Regions from separate parts of the Pseudogulbenkiania sp. AW2-16 genome, predicted to be linked through region 1. Evidence: predicted binding sites of a transcription regulator. Region 1 holds the regulator's gene; the other holds the start of a gene.
What was found. Region 1 encodes FNR, which switches genes on or off when oxygen is low (the NO sensors DNR and NnrR bind a similar motif). Its sites were predicted from a motif close to TTGATNNNNATCAA; they were not measured.

Region 1 (5,500 bases):
CTCGCGCGCGGCGTCGATCACCACGCGCGTCTCTTCTTCGCTCTGGATGCGGTTGACCGCCTGCTGCACGCGCGGCTCGAAATCCTGCACCCCGACACTCATCCGGTTGAAGCCCAGGCGCGCCAGATGCAGCACGGTGTCGCGCGTCACCTTGCGCGGATCTATCTCAATGGAATATTCTCCCTCCGCCAAGAATTCGAAGCGGGTCCGGAGTATCCCCATCAGCCGTTCCAGCTGTTCATCCGACAGGAAGGTCGGGGTGCCGCCGCCGAAGTGCAGCTGGATGACTTTTTCGCGCTGCCCCAGCACGTCGGCCACCAGGCCGACTTCCTTCTCCAGGTAATTGAGGTAGCGGTCGGCGCGGCTCTTATCCTTGGTGATGATCTTGTTGCAGCCGCAGTAATAGCACACGGTGTTGCAGAACGGCAGATGCACGTAGAGCGAGATCGGACGGCTGTTGGCGCCGATCTTGCGCTGCTGCAGCCAGTGACGGTAGTCCTTGGCGCTGAAGTCGTCGGTGAAGCGGTCTGCGGTCGGGTACGAGGTATAACGCGGGCCGGCGCCGTCGAGACGGGCGATCAGGGCGCGGTCGAACTCGCAACGTGTGGGCGAAAACGGTGGGTGGGTGGTGTTCATGATGTCTCGCGATGGAAAAACCAGTGGTGGACTGGTAAATTTGCGGCAAACCTCCCAGAAACGCTTTGACCGACATCAAGGCCCAACGCTTTGACCAACATCAAGGCTTACTTAACAGAAGCGGACATGCCGCATGACTGACTCGACTGTTGTTCCCCTGCAAGCCCTCAAGGTCTCCTGCTCCAACTGCACGCTGCGCGAATTGTGTCTGCCCCTGGGTCTGAACCGTGAGGAAATGACGCGACTGGATGCGGTGATCCGCCAGAGCCGGCGCCTGAAACGTGGCGAAGCGCTGTTTCGCAACGGCGAGGGCTTCAAGTCACTGTACGCGGTACGTACCGGTTTCTTCAAGACCTGCATCTCCAGCCAGGACGGGCGCGAGCAGGTCACCGGCTTTCACATGTCGGGCGAACTGATGGGACTGGACGGGATTTCGGCCAACGTGCACGGCTGCAACGCCGTCGCGCTGGAAGACAGCGAAGTGTGCGAGCTGCCGTTCAGCCGCATGCAGAACCTGGCGCTGGAGATTCCCTCGCTGCAACACCACTTCTACCGGCTGATGAGCCGCGAGATCGTGCGCGATCACAACGTGATGATGCTGCTGGGCAATATGAAGGCGGAGGAACGGCTGGCCGCCTTCCTCATCAACCTGTCGCAGCGCCTGACGGTACGCGGTTTCGCCGCCAACGACTTCATCCTGCGCATGAGCCGCGAGGAGATCGGCAGCTTCCTGGGGCTCAAGCTGGAGACGGTGAGCCGCACCCTGTCCAAGTTCCAGCAGCAGGGCTGGATCGCGGTGGACCACAAGCACATCCAGCTGGAGCAGCCCGAGCAGCTCAAGCAGTTGGTCGCCGGCTGCGCCAACGCCCACCCGACGCCGAACCACTGAGAACCTGTTTACGATCTCGCGAGCTAGAGCGAGACAAGGCAAAAACAGCTGAGGATGCGGAGTTTACAAGTAGTAAATGAGCATTCCAAAGTCGTTTTTAACGCCGTATCGCCGAAGCGCAGCAGATCGTAAACAGGTTCTGAGCCCTTCCGCGCCCCCGCGGTCCTAGCGTCAGCGGGCGGCCCACCGGCCACCGCGGCATGAATGGCGTTCAGCGCCCCCCGCTTCCCGCCTTGCCATTGGTCAGTTCCTGCACCGTGTCGAGCAACTCGGCCAGTCGCGCTGGCGGCGGCCAGTTCGGCGGGCAGACAAAACCGCGCGCCACTTCCTCCCAGTCCCCGCCCCCCAACGGCAAGACCTCGGCCACCAGCTGTGGCGCCTCTGCCGCCGCCAGGTGGCGGCGCAGCGCGTCCTCGTCCAGCGTCTCGGCCTCGTCCACCCGCGCCGGCGCCAGCCAGCGCAAGCGCGGCAGCCACACCCAGCGCGACGCCAGCGAGCGCCGCGGCCACGGCGCCAGCAGCGGGCGCGCCCAGCCGGTGAGGAGGTCGGGGGCCAGCGGCGGCTCGAGCAGCACGGCATGGGGATAGAACAGCCAGCCCGCCAGCCCGGCCGCGGTGCGGCAGCCGACGAAGCCGGGCGGCAACAAGGGTTGCGCCGCCGCGTGGCGCGACAGCGCGAGCTGATCCTGCAGCTTGGCCGCCTTCAGCGCCCAGGCATCGCGCAGGCTGGGGCCGACCAGGGTATGGCGCCCTTCGCCCAGCATCAGGTAGAACTTGCTGGCGGTTTCGAGGTGCCACGGCTCGCCGTCGATGCGCAGCAGGAAGTCGAATTCGCCAACGGTGCGCAGCTCGCCATTCTGCACCTGCAGATTGGCCGCCACGCACTCGATGTGCGGCGCGAGCTCGAACCAGAACGCCAGCAGATTTTCGGCGTAGCGACCAAGGCGGGTGGTGGGACGGGCGGCGAGCCAGGCCACCAGCGCCGCCGGGGCGCGGTCGAGTTCGGCCAACAGTGCCGGTCCGGCGTCGCCCAGCAGGCGCTCGGGCAGAATGTCGGCGCCGGTCAGCCACGGCGCCGGCGCCGTCAGGAGAAAGGCCAGGTCGCGCACCGCCGGGTACGCGTAGGGCAGGTAGAAAGTGCTACTGCTGGCGCTGGCCGTCATCGCGCTGGGCCACGCGCTGCACCTGCTTCAGGAAGCCACGCAGGATGTCGATTTCCTCGCGCAGCAGGTTGGCGCGGTTGAACAGGGTACGCAGGCGGCGCATCAGGCGCTCGCCGTTGCGACGCTCGTAGTAGCCGATATCGGCCAGGGTCTGGTCGAGGTGGCCGCAGAAGCCCTCCACCTCGTCGCGCGTCGCGCTCTCCGCTTCGGCGCGCAGGTAGTCGACGTCGACGCCGGTGTGGCTGAACAGCTCGTAGGTCATCACCTGTACCGCCATCGCCAGGTTGAGCGAGAAATACTCGGGGTTGCCGGGAATGGTCACCAGCCGGTTGCACAGCTCGACCTCGTCGATCGACAGGCCGAAGGTCTCGTTGCCGAACACCAGCGCCACTTGTTCGCCGTCGCGCGCGCGCGCCACCAGCTCCGGCGTGGTTTCGCGCGGAGTGGAGAGCGGCGTGGTCAGCTCGCGGCGGCGGCTGGTCAGGGCGCAGGCCACGGTGACGCCGGACAAGGCTTCGGCCAACGTGTCGACCACCACCGCCTGCTGCAACAGGTCGACCGCGCCGGAGGCCAGCGTGTCGGCCTCGGGGCTGGGGAAGGTCTTGGGCTCGACCAGGTAGAGCCGCGACAGCCCCATGGTCTTCATCGCCCGCGCCGCCGATCCGATATTGCCCGGATGGCTGGGGCGCGCCAGCACCACACGAATGTTCTTCAAAAAATCAGGGACTTCGGGTTTCTTCATTCGCCATTTCGCATTAAAATAGACGGCTTATCAAAAGCCCGTCCATGAGCCGGGTTTTTTCGTTCCTTAACCCAGATTGTTTCCTACTACGACTTTCCCTACCGGGAAAGGCGGGGTAGTTGTCTTTACTAGAGGCCGTCAATGCATCCCATGCTCAACGTCGCGGTGAAAGCCGCCCGTCGCGCCGCCAGCGTCATCCAGCGCGCGTCGCACAACGTCGACACCATCCGCGTCGAGAAGAAGCAGCACAACGATTTCGTTTCCGAAATCGACCGCGCCGCCGAAGAGGCCATCATCTCGACCATTCTCGACGCCTACCCCAAGCATGGGATTCTAGCAGAAGAGTCCGGCGCCCAAGGCTTGGGCAACGCCGAGTTCGAGTGGATCATCGACCCGCTCGACGGCACCACCAACTTCCTGCACGGCCACCCGCAATACTCGGTGTCGATCGCCCTGATGCACAAGGGTCAAATCCAGCAGGCCGTAGTGTATGACCCCAACCGCAACGACCTGTTCACCGCCTCGCGCGGCGTCGGCGCCTTCCTCAACGACCGCCGCATCCGCGTTTCCAAGCGCATTGCCATGAACGAATGCGTGATCGCCACCGGCTTCCCGGTGACCGACCAGAGCTACATCGACCAGTACCTGGGCATGTTGAAGGACGTGCTGGGCAAAACCGCCGGCGTGCGCCGCGAGGGCTCGGCCGCGCTCGATCTGTGCAACGTGGCTTGCGGCCGTGTCGATGGTTTCTGGGAGTTGAACCTGAAGCCGTGGGACATCGCGGCGGGCAGCCTGATCGTGCAGGAAGCCGGCGGCATCGTCACCGACCTCAAGGGCGAGGACGGCTGGCTGGAATCCGGCGACATCGTGGCCGGCAGCCCGAAGGTGCTGGCGCAGTTGCTGCATACGCTGGCGCCGCACGTCGGCTGATCGTTCTCCCTCCGTATTTCCAACGCCCCGTCAGTCAGCTGGCGGGGCGTTGTTGTTTGGAGGTACGGTCTGGAATAGCGTTTTCGGCGAAGTTATGGGCTATTGCTATATGGCTGGTGAGGGGGGGCCGGTTCCGCCCGGCGGACGGGAAGGGGGAATTTGCGTCGCCAAATTCCCCCTTCACCCCCAAAGGCGAGCCCACCGCCGCTTGTTTCCGTCTGGCTGGAGGCTGGCGAGGCGCCGTGCAAACTCGCCGTTCGCTAACGACGAACGGCTCAGACAGCGCACGGCTTAAAACCTCGCCATCCGCCATCCAGCCGGCGCGGCAGAAGGGCCGATGGGGCGCATCGGTCATGTCTTAGCTTTGGGAATAACAGGCGAAGGAAGAGATGAGGATATTCTCTACTGCATTGGCCAAAGACATTGGCCGTGCTCTTCGGCCAACCGTGCCGGAATCCCTCCAGATTTGTCTTTTCACCGCATCAAATCAACCCGCTCAATGCGCCAGTAGCGGATCCCCCTTCTGCCGTGCCGACGGGTGGCTTTGTCGAGGTTTTAAACCGCCGGCTGTCTGAGCGATTCGACGCTAGCGAATCGCGAGTTCCGGCGGTGCCTCGACAAAGCCGGGCCCCGGCGGGATCACACGGCAGGTGGGGGTCGCCTTTGGGGGTGAAGGGGGAATTTGGCGACGCAAATTTCCCCTTCCCGTCCGCCGGGCGGAACCGGCAAACCCCACACCTCAGCCCCCTATAGGAATTGCCTATAACCCAGCCAGACGGCCCCCTACCCTGTGCGAAAAACCGCACACCTCCCCTCCCCTTGTCTGATCTTTCGCCCACGCCCCACGCCTGTCAAAAATAAAATAACAACAATTCAACAACTTACAAAAAATCGCCGCATGGCACGCTTCCTGCAAACCAGTACCACAAGGACACCGCCGAGTGTCCTGTTCAGTACAACACCGAAGGAGACAAACCATGCTGCGTCATACCACCGCCATCGCAGTTTTCTGCGCCTTGGCCGCGAGCCAGGCCGCCAGCGCCCAGGACACCGTGCGCCTCGGCAACCTCAAGTTCGCCCACTACGGCGCCGTGTCGTACATGAAGGAAATCTGTGGCAAGTACAACATCAAGCTGGAAGA
Region 2 (5,500 bases), 660 kb from region 1:
GTCTTGAGGCCGGCACGGCCGGCCAGCGTAGCGGCCCACAGGCCGCAGGCGCCGCCGCCCACCACCAGCACATCCACGTGGTGGTGCAGGTGGTCGTAGAATTCCGGATCCGGATCGACCGGAGCGCGGCCGTAGCCGGCGGCCTTACGGATGATCTCTTCATAAAACGGCCAGGCTTTCGCCGGACCCATGAAGGTCTTGTAGTAGAAACCGGGCGGCATGAAGCGGCTGAACTGGCCGGCCAGCCCCTTCAGGTCGAAGTTGAGCGACGGGAAGCCGGTGGTGGTGGTGGCGGACAGCCCCTCGTACATCTCCACCTGGGTCGCTTTCAGGTCCGGTACGGTATGGCCGCCGGTCTCGAGCTGGATCAGCGCGTTCGGCTCTTCGGCGCCGTGGCCGACGATGCCGCGCGGGCGGCCGTACTTGAAGCTGCGGCCGATCAGTTTCACGCCGTTGGCGATCAGGGCCGAGGCCAGCGTGTCGCCGGCGAAGGCCTGGTATTTCTTGCCGTCGAAGCGGAAGGTCAGCGGCGCCTTTTCGTTGATGCGCTGGCTGCTACGGTGGACACGGTAAGCGCTCATGCTTCGCTCTCCTTCAGATACAGCTCTTTGCCTGCGGCCAGCGTCCAGGTGCCGGCGATTTCATAGCTCACGGTGTTGCGCTTGACCGCAAACACCTTGCGGCAACCGGCGGTGTGCTGCCATTGCTCCCAAAACCAGCCGCGCGTGTTCTTGCGCATGAACAGGTAATCACCCCATTCGGCTTCGGTCGCCTCTTCCGGGTTGGCCGGACGGGGGATGTAGGCCTCGCCGGCGTAACTGAATTCTTCTTCCTCGCGGGTTGCCCCGCAGTGCGGACAATGAATCTGGAACATCTGCGGCTCCTTAGTGCGCAACGCCGGCGGCGCCGTGCTCGTCAATCAGATGACCGGTATTGAAGCGGTCGAGCGCGAACGCCTTGTTCAGCGGATGCGCCTCATCGTTGGCGATGGTGTGCGCGAACACATAGCCCGAACCCGGGGTGGCCTTGAAGCCACCGGTGCCCCAACCGCAGTTGAAGTACAGGCCCTTGACCTTGGTCTTGCTGATGATCGGACAGGCATCCGGCGCCACGTCCACGATGCCGCCCCACTGGCGGTTCATGCGCACGCGCGAGAAGCTGGGGAACAGTTCGATGATCGCCGCCGCGGTATGCTCGATCACGTGCGGGCTGCCGCGCTGGCCGTAGCCGAGATAGCTGTCGATACCGGCGCCGATCACCAGCTCGCCCTTGTCGGACTGGCTGACGTAGCCGTGCACAGCGTTCGACATCACCACCGTGTCCAGGCACGGCTTCATCGATTCGGACACGAAGGCCTGCAGCGGGTGGCTTTCCAGCGGCAGGCGCACGCCGGCCATCTTGGCCAGCGGCGTCGAGTTGCCGGCGGCCACGCAACCGACGCGGTCGGCGAAGATGTCGCCCTTGGTGGTCTTGACGCCCTTGATGCGGCCGTCTTCGATGATCATGTCGATGACTTCGCACTGCTCGATGATGTCGACGCCCAGCTCGCTGGCGCCGCGGGCGAAGCCCCAGGCCACCGCGTCGTGGCGCGCCACGCCGCCGCGCGGCTGGTAGCTGGCGCCCATCACCGGATAGCGCGTCTTGGCGCTGATGTCCATCAGCGGCACGATGTCCTGAATTTCCTTCGGCGAAAGCACCACGCCGTCGATACCGTTCAGGTTGTTGGCGTTGACGCGGCGCTCGATGTCGCGCATGTCCTGCAGGGTGTGGCCGAGGTTCATCACCCCGCGCTGGCTGAACATCACGTTGAAGTTCAAATCCAGCGACAGGCCTTCCCACAGTTTCATGGCGTGTTCGTACAACTGCGCCGCCTCGTCCCACAGGTAGTTGGAACGCACGATGGTGGTATTGCGCGCGGTGTTGCCGCCGCCGAGGTAGCCTTTTTCCAGTACCGCGACATTCTTCACGCCGTGGTTTTTGGCCAAGTAATAAGCTGTCGCCAGACCATGGCCGCCGCCGCCGACGATGATCACGTCGTAACGAGGCTTCGCCTGCGGACTGCGCCAGGCCGGCTGCCAGCTTTCATTATGTTTGAGCCCGTTCTTCAACAGGCTCCAGAGGGAGTAACGGTTTGCCATGGGACGGGTCCGTATTGAGGTGCCAAGGTGAGTTCATTCTTGGCGAGCCGGCCCCGTTCCGATTGACTGGAAAGGACGATCACTTGCCGATTTACGACAAAGCGCCCTTGACCCAGATCATTTACCCGATATTTATCCCCTCGCCCCCTTGAAAGCCTCGGCAAGGCACCCAAGGTTGGCCGAAACCCTCGCCATGCCCCGCCAAAATCCATGTCCAAAAAACGACAAAACCTGGCGGCTGACGGCCAGAGCCCCCTTTTCGCGCGCGCTAAGGTGAAGCAGCGTCGTCGGTAACAAACCGGCCAACGACAGCGTCGATCAACGGATAGCCAAAGGAGCGGCACACCGCCAGCCGGTGACCGAGAAAACGAACATGTCCCAGTCCCAACTCAGATACATCCTGGCCTTCACCTGTAAAAGCGCACCGGGCCAGATCGCCCGCGCCACGCAACTACTCGACGCGCACCACTGCTATATCGACGAGCTGGCGGTGTTCGACGACGAGGACACCCAGCGCTTCTTCGTGCGCTGCACCTTCCACTCGCTCGGCGACGGCTTCGACCGCGCCGCTCTGGAAGCCGGCCTCGCCGACATGGCTGGCCACTACGACATGCAATGGACGCTGCATGACACGCACACCCGTCCGCGTGTGCTGATCATGGTGTCGAAACTCGACCACTGCCTGAACGACCTGCTCTACCGCTGCAAGATGGGCGACCTCGACATGGAAGTGACCGCGATCGTCTCCAACCATGCCGACCTGGCGCCGATCGCCGCCGCGCACGGCCTGACCTACCACCACCTGCCGGTCACCCACGACACCAAGCCGCAGCAGGAAGCGGCACTGCTGGAACTGGTGCGAGAAACCCAATCCGAGCTGGTGATCCTGGCGCGCTACATGCAGGTGCTGTCGCCGGAGATGTCGAAGAAGCTCTCGGGACGCGCCATCAACATCCACCATTCCTTCCTGCCCGGTTTCAAGGGCGCCAAGCCCTACCACCAGGCGCACGAACGCGGCGTCAAGCTGATCGGCGCCACCGCCCACTACATCACCGACGATCTGGACGAAGGTCCGATCATCGAGCAGGTGGTGGAGCGCGTCGACCACGCCTACCGCCCGGAGCAGCTGCTGGCCGCCGGGCGCGACATGGAGTGCCTGGCGCTGGCGCGCGCGGTGCGCTTCCACCTCGAACGGCGCGTGTTCCTCAACGGCAACCGTACCGTGGTACTGCGCTGACCCACCCTGCCCCGCGGCGGCGCTGGCACGTCGTCCGCGGGGCCCTGCAACGCTTTTGCTGCAACGCACTGTTCGCGCACGGCATCCTGCCCTATCATGCCGGTCATTTGCCTCATTTCCTCCCCCGCTCCATGACCGACACGTCCACCGATATCGCCGATATCACCGCCCTCGACGCCTACCTCGACGCCCACCAGGCCAAACTGGTCACCACCGACGGCAGCTACGCCCTGTCGGTGCACGGCGACATCCTCGTCGGCGCGCGCCGCGTGCCTTATCACCTGGTGCCGGACGAAGGCTTCCTCGGCAAGACCGCCAAGTGGCGCAAGCTCGACGATGCGGCGCGCCCGGCATTGGTGCAGGAACGCTGGAACAGCGCGACGCGCGCCCGGCTGGAAGCGCACGTGCGCGAGTGCGCCGAGCGCGTGCTGACGTTGGCCGAACAATACGAGCTCGACCCCACCGGCGCGCTGCAGGCCTTTCTTGCCAAGTACGAACTGGCAAAGCGGCGCTGCTCGCTGGCGCTCGACCGCATCGCCGCGCTGCGCGACAGCCACGCCGCCACGCGTCAGGCCGAAAAGACCCGCAACGCGGTCAACCTGTCGCTCTACCCGGAATCGTTCACGCTGGCGCAAAGCATGCGCCGCCACTTCATCGCCGTGCTGGGCCCCACCAACTCCGGCAAGACCCACGCCGCGATGGAACACCTGGCCCAGGCCGGCACCGGCGCCTATCTCGCCCCGCTGCGGCTGTTGGCGCTGGAAAACTACCAGCGCCTGCTCGACGCCGGCGTGGCGGTCAGCCTGATCACCGGCGAACAGCGCAAGCTGCACCCGGACGCCACCCACGTGGCGAGCACGGTGGAGATGCTCAACCCGAACCGTCCGCTCGACGTGGCGGTGATCGATGAAATCCAGCTGCTCGACGACCCCGACCGCGGCGCCGCCTGGACCGCCGCGGTGTGCGGCGTGCCGGCCAGCACCGTGTACCTGCTGGGCGCGCTGGAAGCGGAGCCGGCGATCGAGGCCTTGGTCAAGCGCGTCGGCGGCACGCTGGAAGTGAAGAAGCTGCAGCGCAAATCGCCGCTGGTGATGGAAAAGAAACCGCTGGGCTCGCTCAAGAACCTGCAGGCGGGCGACGTGCTGATCGCCTTCTCGCGCCGCGAAGTGCTCAACTGGCGCGACCAGGCCATCGAACAGGGCTTCGCGGTGTCGGCGATCTACGGCAACCTGTCGCCGGAAGTGCGCCAGGCGCAGGCGGAACGCTTCATCGACGGCGAAACCAAGATCGTGGTCGGCACCGACGCCATCGGCATGGGCCTCAACACCCCGGCGCGGCGCGTCATCTTCACCACCGCCAGCAAGTGGGACGGCTACAGCGAAGGCGAAATCCCGGCCGCGCTGGCCAAGCAGATCGCCGGGCGCGCCGGCCGCTTCGGCGCGCACGAAGCGGGCTACGTCGCCGGGCTCGACAGCCATACCCACCAGATCATCGCCAATCTGCTCAAGGAAACGACCGAGCCGCTGCCGGCCTCCGGCTTCTACGTCGCGCCCAGCCTCGACTACCTGCAGCAGATCGCCGCCGCCACCGGCCAGAGCAAGCTGCAGGCGCTGCTGGAGCTGTTCACCAAGCACATCAATGTGCACGACGAATTCTTCCTGCCCGCCAACCTCGCCGACCAGATCGAGAAGGCGCGCTGGCTCGACGCCCTGCCGCTGACGCTGGCCGACCGCGTCACCTTCAGCCTGTGCCCGGTATCGACCAAGATTCCGATGCTGGAACGCGCGCTGCAGGACTGGGCGCAGTACCGCGCCGACGGCCGCGAGGCGCCGCTGTTGCGCATGGAAGGCATGGGCGGGCGTAACGAACTGCAATACCTCGAAGACACCTGCAAGCTCTACGCCGCCTACGCCTGGCTGGGCTACCGCATGGCCGACACCTTCCCGCACGGCGAGATGGCGCAGACACTGATGCAGTCCACCTCCGACAAGATCGACGCCTTGTTGCAGGCCCAGAACACCCGCCGCCACGGCCGCCGCGCGCCGCAGGACCAACGCCGCCAGCCCGGCAACGGCAAACCCCGACAGCTCAAGCCCGGGCGGCGCTGAGCCCGGATACCGTGCCC

Region 2: ABKF58_RS19055 (sarcosine oxidase subunit beta family protein) is a predicted target of FNR. The motif match lies at 2,246-2,259, and genes of this name have one in related genera.

What each region holds. Positions count from the first base shown of each region.
Region 1 is NZ_CP157668.1:426,231-431,730, forward strand. Features, by position in the region: gene hemN (oxygen-independent coproporphyrinogen III oxidase) at 1-636, opposite strand, end outside; gene fnr (fumarate/nitrate reduction transcriptional regulator Fnr) at 770-1,525, shown strand; gene ABKF58_RS02065 (DUF1853 family protein) at 1,737-2,687, opposite strand; gene ABKF58_RS02070 (RNA methyltransferase) at 2,665-3,429, opposite strand; gene ABKF58_RS02075 (inositol monophosphatase family protein) at 3,571-4,359, shown strand; gene ABKF58_RS02080 (ABC transporter substrate-binding protein) at 5,337-5,500, shown strand, end outside.
Region 2 is NZ_CP157668.1:3,962,055-3,967,554, forward strand. Features, by position in the region: gene ABKF58_RS19045 (sarcosine oxidase subunit alpha family protein) at 1-581, opposite strand, end outside; gene ABKF58_RS19050 (sarcosine oxidase subunit delta) at 578-874, opposite strand; gene ABKF58_RS19055 (sarcosine oxidase subunit beta family protein) at 885-2,138, opposite strand; gene purU (formyltetrahydrofolate deformylase) at 2,512-3,375, shown strand; gene ABKF58_RS19065 (helicase-related protein) at 3,507-5,483, shown strand.